DNA from 2 places in the Micromonospora sp. NPDC048842 genome. Region 1 is predicted to be linked to the other one. Evidence: riboswitches for the same ligand, from Rfam matches in the RefSeq annotation. Region 1 holds a riboswitch; the other holds the start of a gene.
What was found. Region 1 has a riboswitch for thiamine pyrophosphate ahead of AB0C19_RS31235 (ECF transporter S component). Riboswitches for the same ligand answer to the same signal wherever they lie in the genome.

Region 1 (7,816 bases):
GCCGTCCGGCGCGACGCCGGCACTGCCGTCGGTGGTGATCCGGGATCCGCTCACCGTCACCAACTACTGGCGGACCCGCACCGACGAGAAGAACCGGGTCAGCTGCGCGTTCGACGGGGCGTACGTGGTGACGAAACGGTCCGAGGGTCCGTACCGCTGCCTGGGGCCGCAGCAGTCCTTCGCCGACTTTCAGGTCGAGGTGGACGTGGCGTTGCGGCGGCCCGGCAGTTGCGCCGGCATCTGGTTCCGCTTCACCGACCTGACGGGTGGGCACGCGCTGCGGGTCTGCCCGGACGGATATCACCTCGTGGCGCACGGAGTGGACAGCCCGAACGCGGTCACCCCGGCGGGCACCTTCCCCTACCCGGCTGGGCAGCTGGCACTGGGCCGGACGATCCAGGTGGGCATCGTCGCCAGGGGCGGGCAGCTGCGGTTCCTCCGGGAAGGTGTGGAGATCGGCGCGGCCCGGGACGGCGCCCCGGTGCCGGGCCGGGTGGTGCTCGGCATCTTCCGCGACCCGGGCCGGGACGAGCCCGCAGAGCCGCCGTACGAGGTGGCCTTCCGCGACGTCGAGATCCGGCAGCTCGACTGAACGTCCGGTCAGTGCTGCCCGGCGCAGCAGGGCAGCGGGTCCGGCACCTCGCACGGGGCGACGCCGGCGGCCCGGTACGGCGTGGCCATCAGGATCAGCTCGCCGGCCTGCCACTGCGGCCGGACGAAGTCCCGGGTCTGCACCACGGTCTCCCGTCCGGCCGGCGGCGCGCCCAACACGATCACCCGCTGGATGGCGCTGGCGTCGAGCAGCTCGGCGACGGTCAGCGTCCCGACCAGACGGTCGACCCCGGGTTAGCGCACCGCCCGACCCGAACGGCGGGTGGCGTGCTCCATGGCCGCATGGTCGGCGGCCTGTCTCAGCTCGGCGGGGCTCGCCGGCAGCCCGGCCAGCCGGTCGTCGGACAGGTGCTGCCCAGGCTCAGGGCCACGTGTGGATGCGGTGCCCAGGACAGGTGGGTGCAGGCCACCAGGTCGGGCAGGTCGAGCGGGGGTACGTGCTCGGCCAGCCAGTGCTCGGCCTCCCGTACTGTCCGGTGGCCCAGGCTCAGTCCGACGATCACCGGTTCAGCGCCCAGGCGTAGCAGCCCGACCCGTACGCGCGGCAGTGCTCGGCGACCGGGGCGGAGCGGTCCAGCGCCGGGAGTCCGTCGGTGGCGGCCGTCTGGTCGTGGTCATCGCGGGGAGCCGGTCCGTGTCCCATGTGCTGCTCCAGTCGCGTTCGCGGGAGGCGTCCGGGTCAATCTGCTGCGGCCAGCGGAACGTCGGGTGTCCCGGTCACGGCAGGAACGCGAACAGGTGACTGCGTAGCCGCCCTCAGCCGAGCAGCGGGCGGAACGTGCCGAGCAGCACGCTGACCGTCAGCGCCGCCCCGGCCAGCGCCGCTGCACCGGCGACCAGCAGCCCGTCGGCCGCCGTGAAGCGCTGCCGCCGGGCGACGGTACGGGGTGTGCCGGCGTCGAAGCCCCGCGCGTCCATCGCCACGGCCAGCCGGGTGCCTCGACGGATCGCCCCGACCAGCAGGGCGAACGCGGTGGAGGCGAACAGCCGCAGCTTCGCCACCGGGTTGCGTCCCGCGTCGACGCCCCGCGCGCGTCGGGCCATGGTGATCATCTGCCACTCCTGGCCGAGCAGCGGCACCAGCCGGAACGCGGCCAGCGCCCCGATCGCGAAGCGGGCCGGCGCCTTCGCGTTCTGGATCAACGCGTCGGCCAGGTCGGTGGGGTCGGTGGTCGCGAAGACGATCACACCGGGCAGGGCCACCGCGAACACCCGCAGCACCAAGCCGAGCGCGGTGAGCAGGACGCCGGTGCTCACCAACACCGGTCCCGCGTCCAGCAGGACCCGACCGGACCGGTCGGCGGCGAACAGCACCAGGGTGACCAGGATGCCGGCGGCACTGAGCAGCAGTGGCCAGGCCCGGCGGGCCAGCACCCGGTAGCGGATGCCGAACAGCGGCAGGACGGCCAGTTCGAGAGCGATGGCGATCCCCGGGGCCACCGGGTCCAGGGTCGCCAGCAGTGTGAACGAGAAGACCAGTGCGGCGGCGACCTTCGCCACCGGGTTGCGGCGGGCCAACGGCGCGTCCGGCGCGGCGACCGGCTCGATGCTGATCATCGGTGGTCGTCCGGGGCCCGGTGCAGGGTGACGGTGCGGTCGGCGAGCGCGGCGACGAAGTCCGCGTCGTGGGTGACAGTGACCACGCCGTGCCCGGCGTCGCGCAGGTCGGCGAAGAGGTCGACCAGCTCCCGCCAGGTCCGCCGGTCCTGGCCGAAGGTGGGTTCGTCGCAGATCAGCAGGCGTGGCGCGGTGGCCAGGGCGGTCGCCACGCTCAGCCGCCGCGCCTCGCCACCGGAGAGGGTGTACGGGTTGGCGGCGGCGAGCCGGGCCAACCGCAGCCGGTCCAGCAGCCCGGCCACTGTCTCCTTGACGGCCGCCTCGGGTTGACCGGTGCGGCGCGGGCCCAGCGCCAGCTCGTCGAAGACCGTGCTGGTGACGAACTGGTGCTCCGGATCCTGGAAGACCGACCCGATCCGTCGGGCCAGCGCGGGCGCCCGCCACCGGTGTGGGGGAGTGCGGTGGTCCGCGCCGGCCAACTCGGTGGACGCGGTGACCCGCCCGCTGCCCGGCCGGAGCAGACCGCCGAGCAGCAACGCCAGGGTGGACTTGCCGGCACCGTTCGGTCCGCGTACGGCGAGTGCCTCACCGGCGCGTACCGCCAGGTCGGTGGAGCCCAGCCGGGGCGGCAGGCCGAGCCGGTCGGCGGTGAGCAACAGCTCCCCGGGGCCGGCGGTGGCCGGCCGGGGCGCGATGGGGTGACCGGGCACCCAGACCCCCTCGGCGGCCAGGGCGGCGCCGTGGGTGGCGAAGACCGCCTCTGGTGTGCCGTCCGCGCGGACGCCGCCGCCCGGTTCCAGGACGACCACCCGGTCGACGAGCGGCAGTGCCTCGGCGACCCGGTGCTCGACCAGGATCAGCGTGGTGTCGGCGTCGAGCGCGCCGGCCACCGCGTGTCGGACCAGCTCAGCCCCGGCCGGGTCGAGGTTGGCGGTCGGCTCGTCGAGCAGCAGCAGGGCGGGGCGCAGGGCCAGCGCGCCGGCCAGGGCGAGGCGTTGCTGCTCGCCGCCGGAGAGCGCCGCGGTGTGGCGGTCCCGGGAGTACGGGAAGCCGACCCGGTGCAGCGCCTCGTCCACCCGGGGCCAGATCTCGTCGGCCGGCACTCCCCGGTTCTCCAGCCCGAACGCGACGTCGTCGCCGCAGCGCGCCATCACCAGTTGGGTCTCCGGGTCCTGGAAGACGATGCCGACCCGTTCCCGCCCCTTGCGTGGGTCGAGCCCGTCGATCTCGACGGTGCCCTCCTGCTCGCCGGAGTCCTCGGGGAGCAGCCCGGCCAGCGCGGCGAGCAGGGTGCTCTTCCCAGCCCCCGAGGGCCCGAGAAGCAAAACCCGCTCCCCAGCCTCGACCCGCAGGTCAACCCGGCGAACGGCCCAGGCGCGCCGCCCAGCGTGCCGCCACCCGAACCCCCGCAGCAGTACCCCGCCCACCGAACCCCCTTCCGGTCCGCGCTCTCGTCCGTTGATCAAGAGGTTTGCGTCAGGAAATCGCCGTCCGCTGACGCAAACCTCTTGATCAACGTAATCAGGTGGGGGTTAGATCAGGGCTCGGTTTCGGCCTGCGGGGAAGCGGTCCAGGACTCCGGTGTTGGCCAGGGCGTTCGTCAGCAGCCAGCCGCCCAGGCCGGCGATCACTGTGGCGCTGACGATGGTGAGCAGCGCGTACGGGATGCGGTAGTCGGTCAGCGCGTAGTCGACGTTCCACACGAAGAAGTCGAACAGCGCGGCGCTGAGGCCGGTCAGCGCGCCCGCGAACACAGCGGTCGGCAGCCGGAACGACCGGTACCGGAAGGCGGCGAAGGCCAGCTCGGCGCCGATGCCCTGCACGATGCCCTGCGGGATGACCGTGCCGGCCCACTGGCTGCCCAGCAGCGCGGACAGGACCGCGGCCACGGTCTCGCAGTAGAGCGCGGCGCCGGGCTTGCGGATCACCAGCCCACCGATCACCGCCGGCATCAGCCAGACGCCGTAGAGCAGCGTCTGCGCCGGCGGGAAGAAGGCGAACGCGCCCTCGGTGGCGCTCCAGACCAGGCCCCAGGCCCAGAAGATGACGCCGAACGCGACAGCGATCACCGAGGCGACCACGATGTCGATGGTGCGCCAGCGGTGTGTGTCGGTGGTGGAATTCATGTGTTGCTCCCAGTTCGTGAGTGCGAACCAGGAGAAGACGCACGCCGCGTCCGGTGGCACCGGACTGCGGCGCGGCTGGAGGTCGACCGAACTCCCTGCGCTGGCATTACCCAGATCAGGTTCGAGGGTCTGCGGGCGTGCCCGCACTCTCAGCGCTGTGCGCTCCCCTGTCGGATATGAAGTTGTCTCGCTGACGCTAACACCGACCGGGGTCGCGGGCCCAGCAGGGCATCCGCCTGACCTGCGGGAGCGACCGGCCGACCGCCGGCTGGGTACGCTTCCGATCATGCGGGTTGACGCGCGAGGCTTCACGTTCGAGGTGACCGTCGGCGGTCCGACGGACGGCGTACCCGTCCTGCTGCTGCACGGTTTCCCTCAGCACAGCGGCGAGTGGGACGACGTGGTGCCGGCGCTGCACGCGGGTGGGCTGCGCACGTACGCGCTGGACCAGCGCGGTTACTCACCCGGCGCCCGGCCGACGGCGGTGGCCGACTACCGGATCCCCGAACTCGTCACCGACGTGGTGGCGGTGCTCGACGCGCTCGGGCTGGACGCCGTGCACCTGGTCGGCCACGACTGGGGCGCGGTCGTCGCCTGGGCGGTTGCCGCCGGGCACCCCGAGCGGGTTCACACGCTGACCGCGGTGTCCGTACCGCATCCGGCGGCCATGGCGCACGCTCTGAGCACCGACGCGCAACAGAAGGCCCGCTCGTCGTACATCGCGCTGTTCCGCAAGCCCGACAAGGCGGAGAAGGTGCTGCTGGCGTGGCACGCCACCGCGCTGCGCAAGCTGCTCGGCGGGGTGGGCGACACGTCCCGGGTGAACCGGTACGCCGACCCGATGCGTGAGCCGGGGGCGCTGACGGCCGCGCTGAACTGGTACCGGGCGATGTCCGGCGCCGACCTGGCCGGCGTCGGCCCGGTCGCGGTGCCCACCACGTACGTCTGGAGTGACAGGGACGTCGCAATCGGCCGGACCGCCGCCGAGTCGTGCGCGCAGAACGTCACCGGGGACTACCGCTTCGTGCAGCTGCCCGCTGTGAGTCACTGGATCCCGGACGCGGCGCCGGCCCCGCTCGCCGAGGCGATCCTGGCGCGAGCCGGCGGGACGGCCTGAGCCGTGCGGGTCCGCGAGGGAAAGTCACAGTGACGACGGAGGCCAGCGGGCCGGGCAGCCGTCGCTCGATCGCCGCGCAGCTGCGCGTGCTGGGCGTACGCCCCGGCGCGACGCTGCTGGTGCACGCATCACTGCGTCCGCTGGGCTTCGTCAGCGGCGGACCGCACGCGGTGGTGCTCGCCCTGCGCGACGCGCTCGGCCCGGACGGCACGATCGTGGTGCCCACCCACACGCCCGACAACAGCGACCCCGCGCAGTGGCGCAACCCGCCGGTGCCGGCGGGCTGGTGGCCGCTGATCCGCTCGGAGATGCCGGGCTTCGACCCGGCGGTCACCCCGAGCCGGTTCATGGGTGCGCTCGCCGAGACGGTCCGCGGCTGGCCGGGTGCGCTGCGCAGCTCCCATCCGCACGTGTCGTTCGCCGCGCTCGGTCCGGCCGCCGAGCAGGTGGTGGCCGGGCACGCCCTGGCGGACATGCTCGGCGAGGGCTCACCACTGGCCCGCCTCTACGACCTCGACGCCGACGTGTTGCTGCTCGGCGTGGACCACTCGGTGAGCACCTCGCTGCACCTGGCCGAGTACCGCTGCCCCGGCTCGCCTCGGGAGCGCATCGGTGCCGCAGTGCGTACCGCCGACGGTGGTCGGGAATGGGTGTGGTGGCAGGACGTACGACTCGACGCGGACGACTTCGCCGCGTTGGGCGAGGACCTGGAAGCCGGCGGGGCGGTACGCACCGCACCGGTCGGCGCCGGGACCGGCAGGTTGATGCGCCAGCGGGCGGCTGTCGACTTCGCGGTTCGCTGGCTGGCCCGTAATCGAACGACGGAGGACGTATGACGGTGAGTGCCGAGGACTACCTGGCCGTGGTGACCGAGACGATCGGCCGGGTGGCCGCCAGCCAGCGGGAGGCGGTGGGGCGGGCCGCCGACCTGATCGCCGAGGCCGTCCGGGCCGACGGTGTGGTGCACGCGTTCGGCACCGGGCACTCGGAGGCCCTCGCCATGGAGATCGCCGGACGGGCGGGTGGTCTGGTGCCGACCAACCGGATCGCGCTCCGCGACCTGGTGCTGCTCGGCGGCGAACCGGCCGAGCGGCTCGGTCCGCTGCTGGAACGGGACCCGGCCGTCGCGCACCGCCTCTACGAGCTGGCCCCGGTGCGTCCCACCGACGTCTTCGTGCTCGCTTCGAACTCCGGGGTCAACGGCGCGATGGTGGAGTTCGCCTCGCTGGTGAAGGAGCACGGTCACGGGCTGGTGGCGATCACCTCGGTGCAGCACTCCGGCCGGATGACCTCCCGGCACCCGTCCGGGCGCAAGCTGAGCGACCTCGCCGACGTGGTGCTCGACAACGGCGCACCGTACGGTGACGCGACGCTGCCCCTGCCCGGCGGCGGCGCGGTCGGCGCGGTCTCCTCGATCACCGCGGCGCTGCTGGCGCAGCAGGTGACAGTGGAGGTGGTGGCGCGGTTGCTGGCGGCGGGGGAGCGGCCCCCGGTCTACCTGTCGGCGAACATCCCGGACGGCGACGCGCACAACAACGAGCTGGAAGCGCGGTACGCGGGCCGGATCCGACGCGGGTCCTGACACCTGCCGGCGGCCGACGTGTGTCGCCGCGATGAACGGCAGATGTCGTGAACCTGTTTCGCGCTCGGCCGGGTGGGGCATTGGCGTTGCTGCCGGCGGCCGGGACCGCCGGCAGTAGCGTCTCACCGGAGGTAGCGCGTGTCCAAGGAGACCGAGAAGCAGCGCTGGCAGCGCAACTTCGCCGACCTGCTGCAGGAGTTGCGGGTCGCCCAGACCGGCGTTCAGATCCTCTTCGCCTTCCTGCTCACCCTGCCGTTCAGTAACGGGTTCACCGAGACGACGGAGTTCCAGCGCGACGTCTACATCGTGGCGTTGCTCGCGGCGGCCGCCGCCACCGCGATGATCATCTCGCCGGTGGCGTTCCACAGGGCGTTGTTCCGGCAGGGGCGCAAGCCGGAGCTGGTCCGCTTCGCCCACCGGATGGCCACCGGTGGCCTCGCTTTCATGCTGATCGCGATGGTCAGCGCGGTGCTGCTGATCACCGACTTCGTGCTGGACCGGCCGATCGCCTTCGTGCTCAGCGCCCTGACCGGATTCTGGTTCCTCACGTTCTGGGTGGCCCTGCCATTCGCCCGACGTAACTGGGGTGAGGACGACATCGACGATGATGACGACGACCCGGACACCATCGACGGTCGCTGACCGCGCCGATCTACACGCAGCGCTACCCCTGGGTAACAACCAGGGGTAGCGTGGCGGTAGTCGCGCACGTCGACGCAGCCGCACCGAGCTTCGAGGGGGCAGCCGTGACCACGACGCAGGATGGCCGACCGGCACCGGACGGCCCCGACTCCGAAACCACCGCCGGTGCGGCCGCGCCGC
Region 2 (7,816 bases), on a different contig from region 1:
TCCGCCGAGCGGAACAGCAGCTCGTGCTGCCCGTCGCCGGTGACCTCGATCGGCGTCGAGTACGGCGCCCACGCCCCACCGTCCAGCGACCACTCCACCGTCTTGACGCCGGAACCGGCGTCGGTGGCGGCCAGCACGACCGGGATGGTCCCGTTGTGCCAACCGGCGTCGTTCGCCGGAGCGAACGTCGCCGAGGTCACCGGCGCTGTGGCGTCGATCTTGACCGAGACGGTCTTGGTCGCCTCCACGTTGCCGGCCTTGTCCGTCGAGCGGAACCGGAGCTCGTGCTCGCCGTCCCCGCTGACCGCCACCGGAGCGGTGTACGCCGTCCAGGTGGTGGCCCCGTCCAGCTGGTACTCCGTACCGGCGAGGCCGCTACCGCCAGCCTCGTCGGCACCGGTGAGCGTGATCGTCACCGGCCCGGTGTGCCACCCGTCGGTCGGGGTGCCGGAAACCGCCGAGGTGGTCACCGGCGCCGTCTCGTCGGCCACCTTCGTGCTGAGCCGGAAGTAGTCGAACGAGGCGGTCTTCGACGCCGTCTGGTTGGCGCCGAGGGTGAACAGTCCCACCTTCGGGGTGGCCCCGACCGCGCTGGTGGTCAGCGTCGGCAACGCGGTCCACGTCGTCCCGTCGGCCGAGTACGACGCGGTGAACGTGTCGCCCGTGCGGGCCAGCCGCAGGTGCCACACCGCCGAGGTCAGGTTGCCCGCCTCGGGCTGCGGGTTCTGGACCACCCCGGCGATCTCGCTGCGGAACTCGATCCGCCGCGTCACCGCCTGGCCGGCCTGGTTGTCCGCGATGAAGTCGAACTTCACGTAGTTGTCGTCGTCGGCCTGCACGAGCAGACCGGCCTGCTGGTACTGCTCGTTCAGCAGGCTGCCGTCGACCTTCGTCTCCAGGGTCCAGTCGCCGGACGGCGCGGTCTGGAGGATGAAGTTCTTCGGCCCGGTGTTGTCGGTGCCGTAGATGTCACCGTTGGGCACGTCGATCCGCAGCGCGCCATCGGTGACCCGGTAACCGCTCGGGTCCTCCCGCGTCACGGCGTCCCACCGGCACTTGTCGAGCGTGCTGCCGGTGAACTCGTCCGACGGGTCGACCGGGCCGGCCGGAGCGTCCGGCGTGACCTGGAACGAGTCGAACGCGGCGTCGACAACCGGCGCCTCGGTGCCTCCGTTGAGTGCGAAGACCCCGATCCGCGGGTTGGTGATGCCTTCGAGCGCTGCCGAACGGCCGACCGGGGTGAAGGTCTGCCCGTCGCCCGATGCGGACGCGGTCAGGTTCGTCCCGTCGCTGGTGATCCGCAGGTACACGGTGTCACCCGCCGGTGCGTTGGTGGCGTCGGCGGCCTCGTTGCGAGGCGTGGCCGCCGTCTCCCGGATGAACTCCACCCGCCGGCTGCCGTTGTACAGCAGGTCCACCTTGGCGTAGTTGTCGTCGTCGCCGTACACCAGAAGGCCGGCCTGCTGGTAGTTGGCAGTCACCGGCAGCGTGACCTTGGTGGTCATCTCCCACGCGCCGGTCGGGGCCGCCTGGAGCACCAGGTTGGTGGCGTCGTTGCGAGCGCCGTAGAGGTCACCCACGCCGGTGGGCAGCCGCAGGGCACCGCCACTGAGCGAGTAGAGCTGGTTCTCCCGGACGACGCTGGTCCAGCGCTCCTTGTCGAGGCTGTTGCCGTTGAAGTCGTCCGAACGCGCCCCGAAGCAGGACGTGTCCGGCGCGTCGACCCGCACCGGCACCGTGGCGTACGACTTGGCGCCCTTGCTGTCGGTCACCGTGAGGGTGGCCGTGAAGGTGCCAGGGCTGGTGTAGGTGTGGCTGGCGTCCAGTGTGGTCGCCGAGCCTCCGTCACCGAAGTCCCAGGCGTACGTCAACGGGGTGTCGCCCTCGGCGTCGGTGGCCGTGCCGTCGAAGGCGACGGTGACCGGTGCGGTGCCGGTGGCCGGGGTGGCAGTGGCGCTGACCACCGGCGGCCCGTTCTCGGTGACACCGCGGCCGACGAAGTCCATCCAGTTGACGTTGAACAGCGAACCCGTTCCGCCGTTCGGATCGCGGGCCAGGAAGTACAGCGAGCCGCTCGCCGCGCCGGTGACCGGTGCGCTCACGTCCGTGTACGTCTGCCACGCGCCGGTCGACGGTACGACGGCCGTGGCGACCACCGGTCCGTCGACGGCACCCGCGCGCACCTCGATCCGACCGCCAGCGGCGGCGGAGGCGGCCCGGAACCGAATCTCGGTGATGTTGGTCAGGTCCGCCGGAGCGACCGACCACCAGTCGCCGTCCTCGATGAACGCGATGCTCTGGCCGCCACCGGCGGTGTCGGCGCCGGCCTCCCGCTGCACGCCGGGGTCTCCACCGCCGGTGCTCACCGGGGCACGCCCGGTGGCGGTGAAGAACTCGGCCTGCTTCTGCTTCGGCTGGAGGACCTCGATCTGCCGACCGGTCAGGGCACCGGCGCCGCCGGCACCACCCTCGTCGGTGTAGGTCGCCTCGAAGACAGCGAAGACGTTCGCCTCGGCGCCGTGCCCGGAGGCGAGCGACGTCTGGACGGTGCCGGTGCAGCCGGTGTGCTGCTCCAGCGGGTGGGCGTGCTCGTCGTGACCGAGCAGCACCTGAAGCCCCACCCGGTCACAGTCGATCTGCCCGTCCTCGGGGTCGGTCACCTTGATCGAGTAGCGGACCTGGTCGCCCCAGTTGAAGAAGCCGCCGTCCGGTGGGAACTCGATGGAGACCGTCGGGGCGGTGTTGCCCACGGTGACCGGCACATTGGCCACCGCGGTCCGGCCCTTGGGGTTGGTGACGGTGAGCTGGGCGGTGTAGTTGCCCGCCGTGGCGTACGTGTGGGTCGGGTTGGCCTCGGTCGAGGTCTGCCCGTCGCCGAACGTCCAGGCGTAGGTGAGCGTGCCACCGTCCGGGTCCCGGGAACCGGCGCTGGAGAAGGTCACAGTCAACGGCGCCGGACCCGAGGTCGGGTTGGCGGACGCCGCAGCGATCGGGGCGCGGTCACCGGCTGTGTAGTCGATCCGGTAGACGCCCGAGTTGTCGTTGTTGCCGCCGAAGCCGCTGCCCCACTCGATCAGGTACAGCGCCCCGTCCGGGCCGAACTCGAAGTCCATCGGCCGGACCATGCTCATGCCGGTGAGCAGCTGGTTGATGTCCACCAACGACTTGCCGTCGGGGGTCACCTGCATTGTGTACATCTTGTTCTGGTTCCACTCGCCGAGCAGAGCCTTGCCGTCGTAGTACGCCGGCCACTTGCGGTTCGAGTTCAGGTCGGCGTCGTAGCGGTAGACCGGGCCGCCCATCGGGGCGCCGCCGCCACCGATCTCCGGGTAACGCGCGTCACCGGCGTACCCGTAGTCGACTGTCGCCGGAACCACCGGCGGGAGATTGGTCAGGCCAGTGTTGTTCGGCGAGTTGTTCACCGGAGCGGCGCAGTCGAACTTCGGACCGCTCGGGCCGGACGGGAACGTGTAGTCGTTGTACGCCTCGTTCGTGCCCGTGCAGTACGGCCAGCCGTAGTTGCCCGGGGTGACGATGTTCCACTCGACCAGACCGCGGGGGCCCCGGTTCGGGTTGTCCGCGTTGGCGTCCGGTCCGTAGTCCGCGACGTACAGCGTGTTGGTCTTCGGGTCGGTGCCGATCCGGAACGGGTTGCGGAAGCCCATCGCGTAGATCTCGGGACGGGTCTTCTCGGTGCCCGCCGCGAAGAGGTTGCCCGACGGCACGGTGTACGTCCCGTCGTCCTCCGGGTGGATCCGGATCACCTTGCCGCGCAGGTCGTTCGTGTTGGCGGAGCTGCGCTGCGCGTCGTAGTCCTGGCGGCCCGACCGCTCGTCGAGCGGCGAGTACGAGTTCGACTCGAACGGGTTGGTGTTGTCGCCGGTGGCCAGGTACAGGTTGCCGTCGCCGTCGAAGGTCATGCTGCCGCCGGCGTGGCAGCAGGTGTTGCGTTGGGTGTCGACCCGTAGCACCTGCTTCTCGCTGGCCAGGTCGATGGTGTCGCCGGAAACCGTGAACCGGGACAGCAGGTTGCGGGTGACCCCGTCGTTCGGGGCGTAGTACAGGTACACCCAGTTGTTTGTGGCGAAGTCCGGGTCGAGTCGGATGCCGATGAGGCCGTCCTCGTTACCGGTGAAGACGTCCAGGTCGACGGCGGTGACGGTGTTGCCGGTGTCCGGCTTCACGATCTGCACGCGACCGTCGCGCTCGATGTAGAAGACCCGCCCGTCGGGGGCGACGTCCAGCTCCATCGGGTTGCTGGTGTTGCTGTCCAGCGTGACCTTCTCGAAGTTCGAGGTCTTCGAGGCGCCGCAGTCGGCGTTCTCGACGCCGGCCGCGGTGCGGATGCCGCCGAGCAGGTGGGAGAGGAACTCGGGCTCGGCGTACGACTCCCGGGTGTGCCCCAGGCCCGTGTACCAGGATCGGCCACCGTCGTAGTCCTGACACCAGGCGACCGGGTGGTCCGCACCCATCGCGCCGGCACCGGGGGTGTAGCTCTTCTCGTCCAGGCTGGCCAGCACGTGTACGTCCGGCCGGGGGTTGGTCTGGTAGTTGTACCACTCGTCGAACCGGGACCACCGGTCCGGCAGACCGGCAGTGGACGGGTGGGCGTGGTCCTCCACCTTGACGGTGGCCTGCTGGTTCTGCGGGTGGTTGGCGAAGTACGCGCCGACCAGGTCGCCGTACCAGGCCCAGCTGTACTCGGTGTCCGACGCGGCGTGGATGCCAACGTAACCGCCGCCGGCCTTCACGTAGCGCTCGAAGGCGGCCTGCTGGTCGGCGTTGAGCACGTCACCGGTGGTGGAGAGCCAGATCACCGCCTTGTACTTGGCCAGGTTGGCGTCGTTGAATGCGGCGCCGTCCTCGGAGTTGTCAACCGTGAATCCGTTGTCGACGCCGAGCTGCTGGATGGCGGCGACGCCGGTGGGGATGGAGTCGTGCCGGAAGCCGGCGGTCTTGGAGAAGACGAGGACGGAGAAGGGATCGGCCGCTGCCTTTGGCGCCTTCGGCGCCACCTGGCTGACCGGGGCTGCGGCTTTCGCATCCCGTGGGGGAACCTGGGCGGCCGCCTGCGCGGGCGCGCCGAACAGGGTGGTCGAGGCCATGGCCAGGGAGATCAGGGTTGCGGTGATGGGTACGCGGGCACGACGAGAACGGGACACGCCGCCTCCTGTGTCGTAGTGACAGAGCTCGCGGGAGTCGGCTCGCCGAAGGCCGTCCCTGATGGAGCCGGTGGTCACACCCTGCCAGGGTGCCCCCACCGACATTTTGTCGAATCGCTGAACAAATTAATTCGGCTGGCTCGATGTCGGGCAAGATGCGGACGGGTAACGGTTCTGCAACGGGGGGCGACATTCCGAACAGGACCGTATGAAGTGCCCCATTGGATCTCGCTCGTTTTGACGCGGCCCGCCGGCCGGCCACCGCCGACCCCGCGCCTTGGCAGGCCGGCGGATCTGTCGTACGGTGACACGCAAGTAACCCACGGGAGCCCGGTGTACCGGGCTGAGAGGGGGGCTGACAGCCCCCGACCGTTGAACCTGATCCGGGTAATGCCGGCGCAGGGAGGAGCGTTGCCGTGCCGTCCCTGGGGCGTTTGCATCTCATCACCGACACCCGAGAAGGTCGCGACCCACTCGCCGTGGTTCGCGCCGCCCTCACGGTGGCCCACGCCGACCTCGTGGTGCAGGTCCGGGTCGAGGATTCCGCCACCGACCGCGAGGCGTACGACCTGACCCGGCGGGTGTTGGCGCTCTGCGCGTCGTACGGCGCGACCTGCCTGGTCAACGACCGGTTGCACGTGGCGCTGGCGGTTGGCGCCGCCGGAGGCCACGTCGGCGCCGACGACCTGCCGGTCGCCGCCGCCCGCCGGGTGCTCGGCCCCACCGGTGTGCTGGGCGCCACCGCCCGCGCGCCGGGCCCGGCGCGCGAGGCCGTCGCTTCGGGCGCGAGTTACCTGGGCGTCGGGCCGTGTCACACCACCAGCACCAAGACCGGCCTGCCGGATCCCATCGGGCCCGCCGGGGTACGCGCCGTCGTCGACGCCGTCGACGTGCCCGTCATCGCGATCGGCGGAGTGACCGCCGCCCGGGTGGCGGCGCTGCGGGCCGCCGGGGCGTACGGGGTGGCGGTGGTCGGTGCCGTCTCCGCCGCCGCCGACCCGGCACTGGCAACCGCCGAGCTGATCGAGGCCCTGACGTGCTGACCGGCCGGTCCCCGTCACCGCCGTCGAGCGACCGGGTCCGGCCGGACGTGGCGGTGGTGGGGGCGGGGCCGATCGGGCTGGCGATCGCCTGGCGCTGCGCCGCGCGGGGGCTGCGCGTGGTGGTGCACGATCCGGCGCCCGGCTCGGGGGCGTCGGCGGTGGCCGCCGGCATGCTCTCCCCGGTCGCCGAGGCGTACTTCGGCGAGCGGCAGCTGACCGGGTTGCTGCTGGCGTCCGCCGCCCGCTGGCCGGCGTTCGCCGCCGAGTTGACCGAGACGACCGGAGTCGAGATCGGCTACCGGACCGAGGGCACCCTGATGGTCGGGCTCACCGGCGACGACCTGGCCGAGGCGCGCCGGCTGTGGGCGTACCAGCAGGGGTTGGGTCTGCCCGTGACGCCGCTGCGCCCCAGCGAGCTGCGCGACAGCGAACCGGCGCTCGCCCCACGGGTGCGCGGAGGCGCGCTCGCGCCCACCGACCACCAGGTCGACCCCCGGCTGCTGGTGCCGGCGCTGCGCACGGCCGCGCAGCGGGCCGGCGCGGTGCTCGTGCCGCAGCCGGTCCGGTCGCTGTCCGATGTGGACGCCTTGGTCACCGTGGTAGCCGCCGGCTGCGGGGCGGCCGCGCTCACCGGCCTGCCCGTGCGGCCGGTCAAGGGTCAGATCCTCCGGCTCCGCGCGCCCGACGGCGTCGCGCCGGGCTTCCGGCACGTGATCCGGGGGTACGCCGACGGCGAGCACGTCTACCTGGTGCCCCGCGCCGACGGTGAGGTAGTGCTCGGCGCCACTGTCGAGGAGCGCTCGGACGCCACTGTCACCGCCGGTGCCGTGCAACGGCTGCTGCGCGCCGGAGTCGACCTGCTGCCCGAGCTGGCCGAGTACGACCTGGTCGAGGCGGTCGCCGGGCTGCGTCCGGGCACCCCGGACAACGCGCCGATCATCGGGCCGCTGCCGGACCGACCGGACGTCCTGGCCGCCACCGGGCACCACCGGCACGGCATCGTGCTCACCCCGATCACCGCCGACCTGATCGCCGACCTGGTGCTCGGCGGCGTACCCGACCCGCTGCTCGCGCCCTTCCGTGCCGACCGCTTCGGCGGAGCCGCGTTGGCCACGTCGGGCGGAACTGAACAGACGATGGAGGGGGACCTGTGGAGTTGACCGTGAACGGGGCCGGGCGAAGCGTCGCCGCCGGCGCGTCAGTGGCGGACCTGGTCCGCGACGTCGTGGCGCACCCACGCGGGGTGGCGGTCGCTGTCAACGGCGAGGTGGTCCCCCGGACCGGCTGGCCAGACCGAGCGCTGCGCGACGGTGACCGGGTCGAGGTTCTCACCGCGGCGCAGGGCGGGTGAGCGGCGTGGCGTTCGAACTGGGTGGCGAGACCTTCACCTCACGGCTGATCCTCGGCACCGGTGGCGCCGCGAACCTGCACGTCCTGGAGCAGGCGATCCGGGCGTCCGGCACCGAGCTGGTCACACTGGCGCTGCGCCGGGTGGGCACGGCACCGGGCTCCACCGGTGGGCTGCTGGAACTGCTGGACCGATGCGGCGTACGCCTGCTGCCGAACACCGCCGGCTGCCACACCGCCACCGAGGCGGTGAAGGTGGCCCGA

Region 2: another riboswitch for thiamine pyrophosphate. It lies ahead of thiE (thiamine phosphate synthase); the one in region 1 lies ahead of AB0C19_RS31235 (ECF transporter S component).

Annotation. Positions count from the first base shown of each region.
Region 1 is NZ_JBEZGK010000035.1:50,768-58,583, forward strand. It holds gene AB0C19_RS31205 (serine/threonine-protein kinase) at 1-592, shown strand, start outside; gene AB0C19_RS31210 (hypothetical protein) at 601-777, opposite strand; gene AB0C19_RS31215 (hypothetical protein) at 912-1,115, opposite strand; gene AB0C19_RS31220 (hypothetical protein) at 1,112-1,255, opposite strand; gene AB0C19_RS31225 (energy-coupling factor transporter transmembrane component T) at 1,369-2,169, opposite strand; gene AB0C19_RS31230 (ABC transporter ATP-binding protein) at 2,166-3,596, opposite strand; gene AB0C19_RS31235 (ECF transporter S component) at 3,702-4,295, opposite strand; TPP riboswitch at 4,370-4,474, opposite strand; gene AB0C19_RS31240 (alpha/beta fold hydrolase) at 4,582-5,412, shown strand; gene AB0C19_RS31245 (AAC(3) family N-acetyltransferase) at 5,442-6,248, shown strand; gene AB0C19_RS31250 (SIS domain-containing protein) at 6,245-6,994, shown strand; gene AB0C19_RS31255 (DUF6328 family protein) at 7,133-7,636, shown strand; gene AB0C19_RS31260 (acyl-CoA dehydrogenase family protein) at 7,741-7,816, shown strand, end outside.
Region 2 is NZ_JBEZGK010000022.1:37,810-45,625, forward strand. It holds gene AB0C19_RS25770 (ThuA domain-containing protein) at 1-5,162, opposite strand, end outside; TPP riboswitch at 5,475-5,584, shown strand; gene thiE (thiamine phosphate synthase) at 5,579-6,205, shown strand; gene thiO (glycine oxidase ThiO) at 6,202-7,365, shown strand; gene thiS (sulfur carrier protein ThiS) at 7,356-7,556, shown strand; gene AB0C19_RS25790 (thiazole synthase) at 7,553-7,816, shown strand, end outside.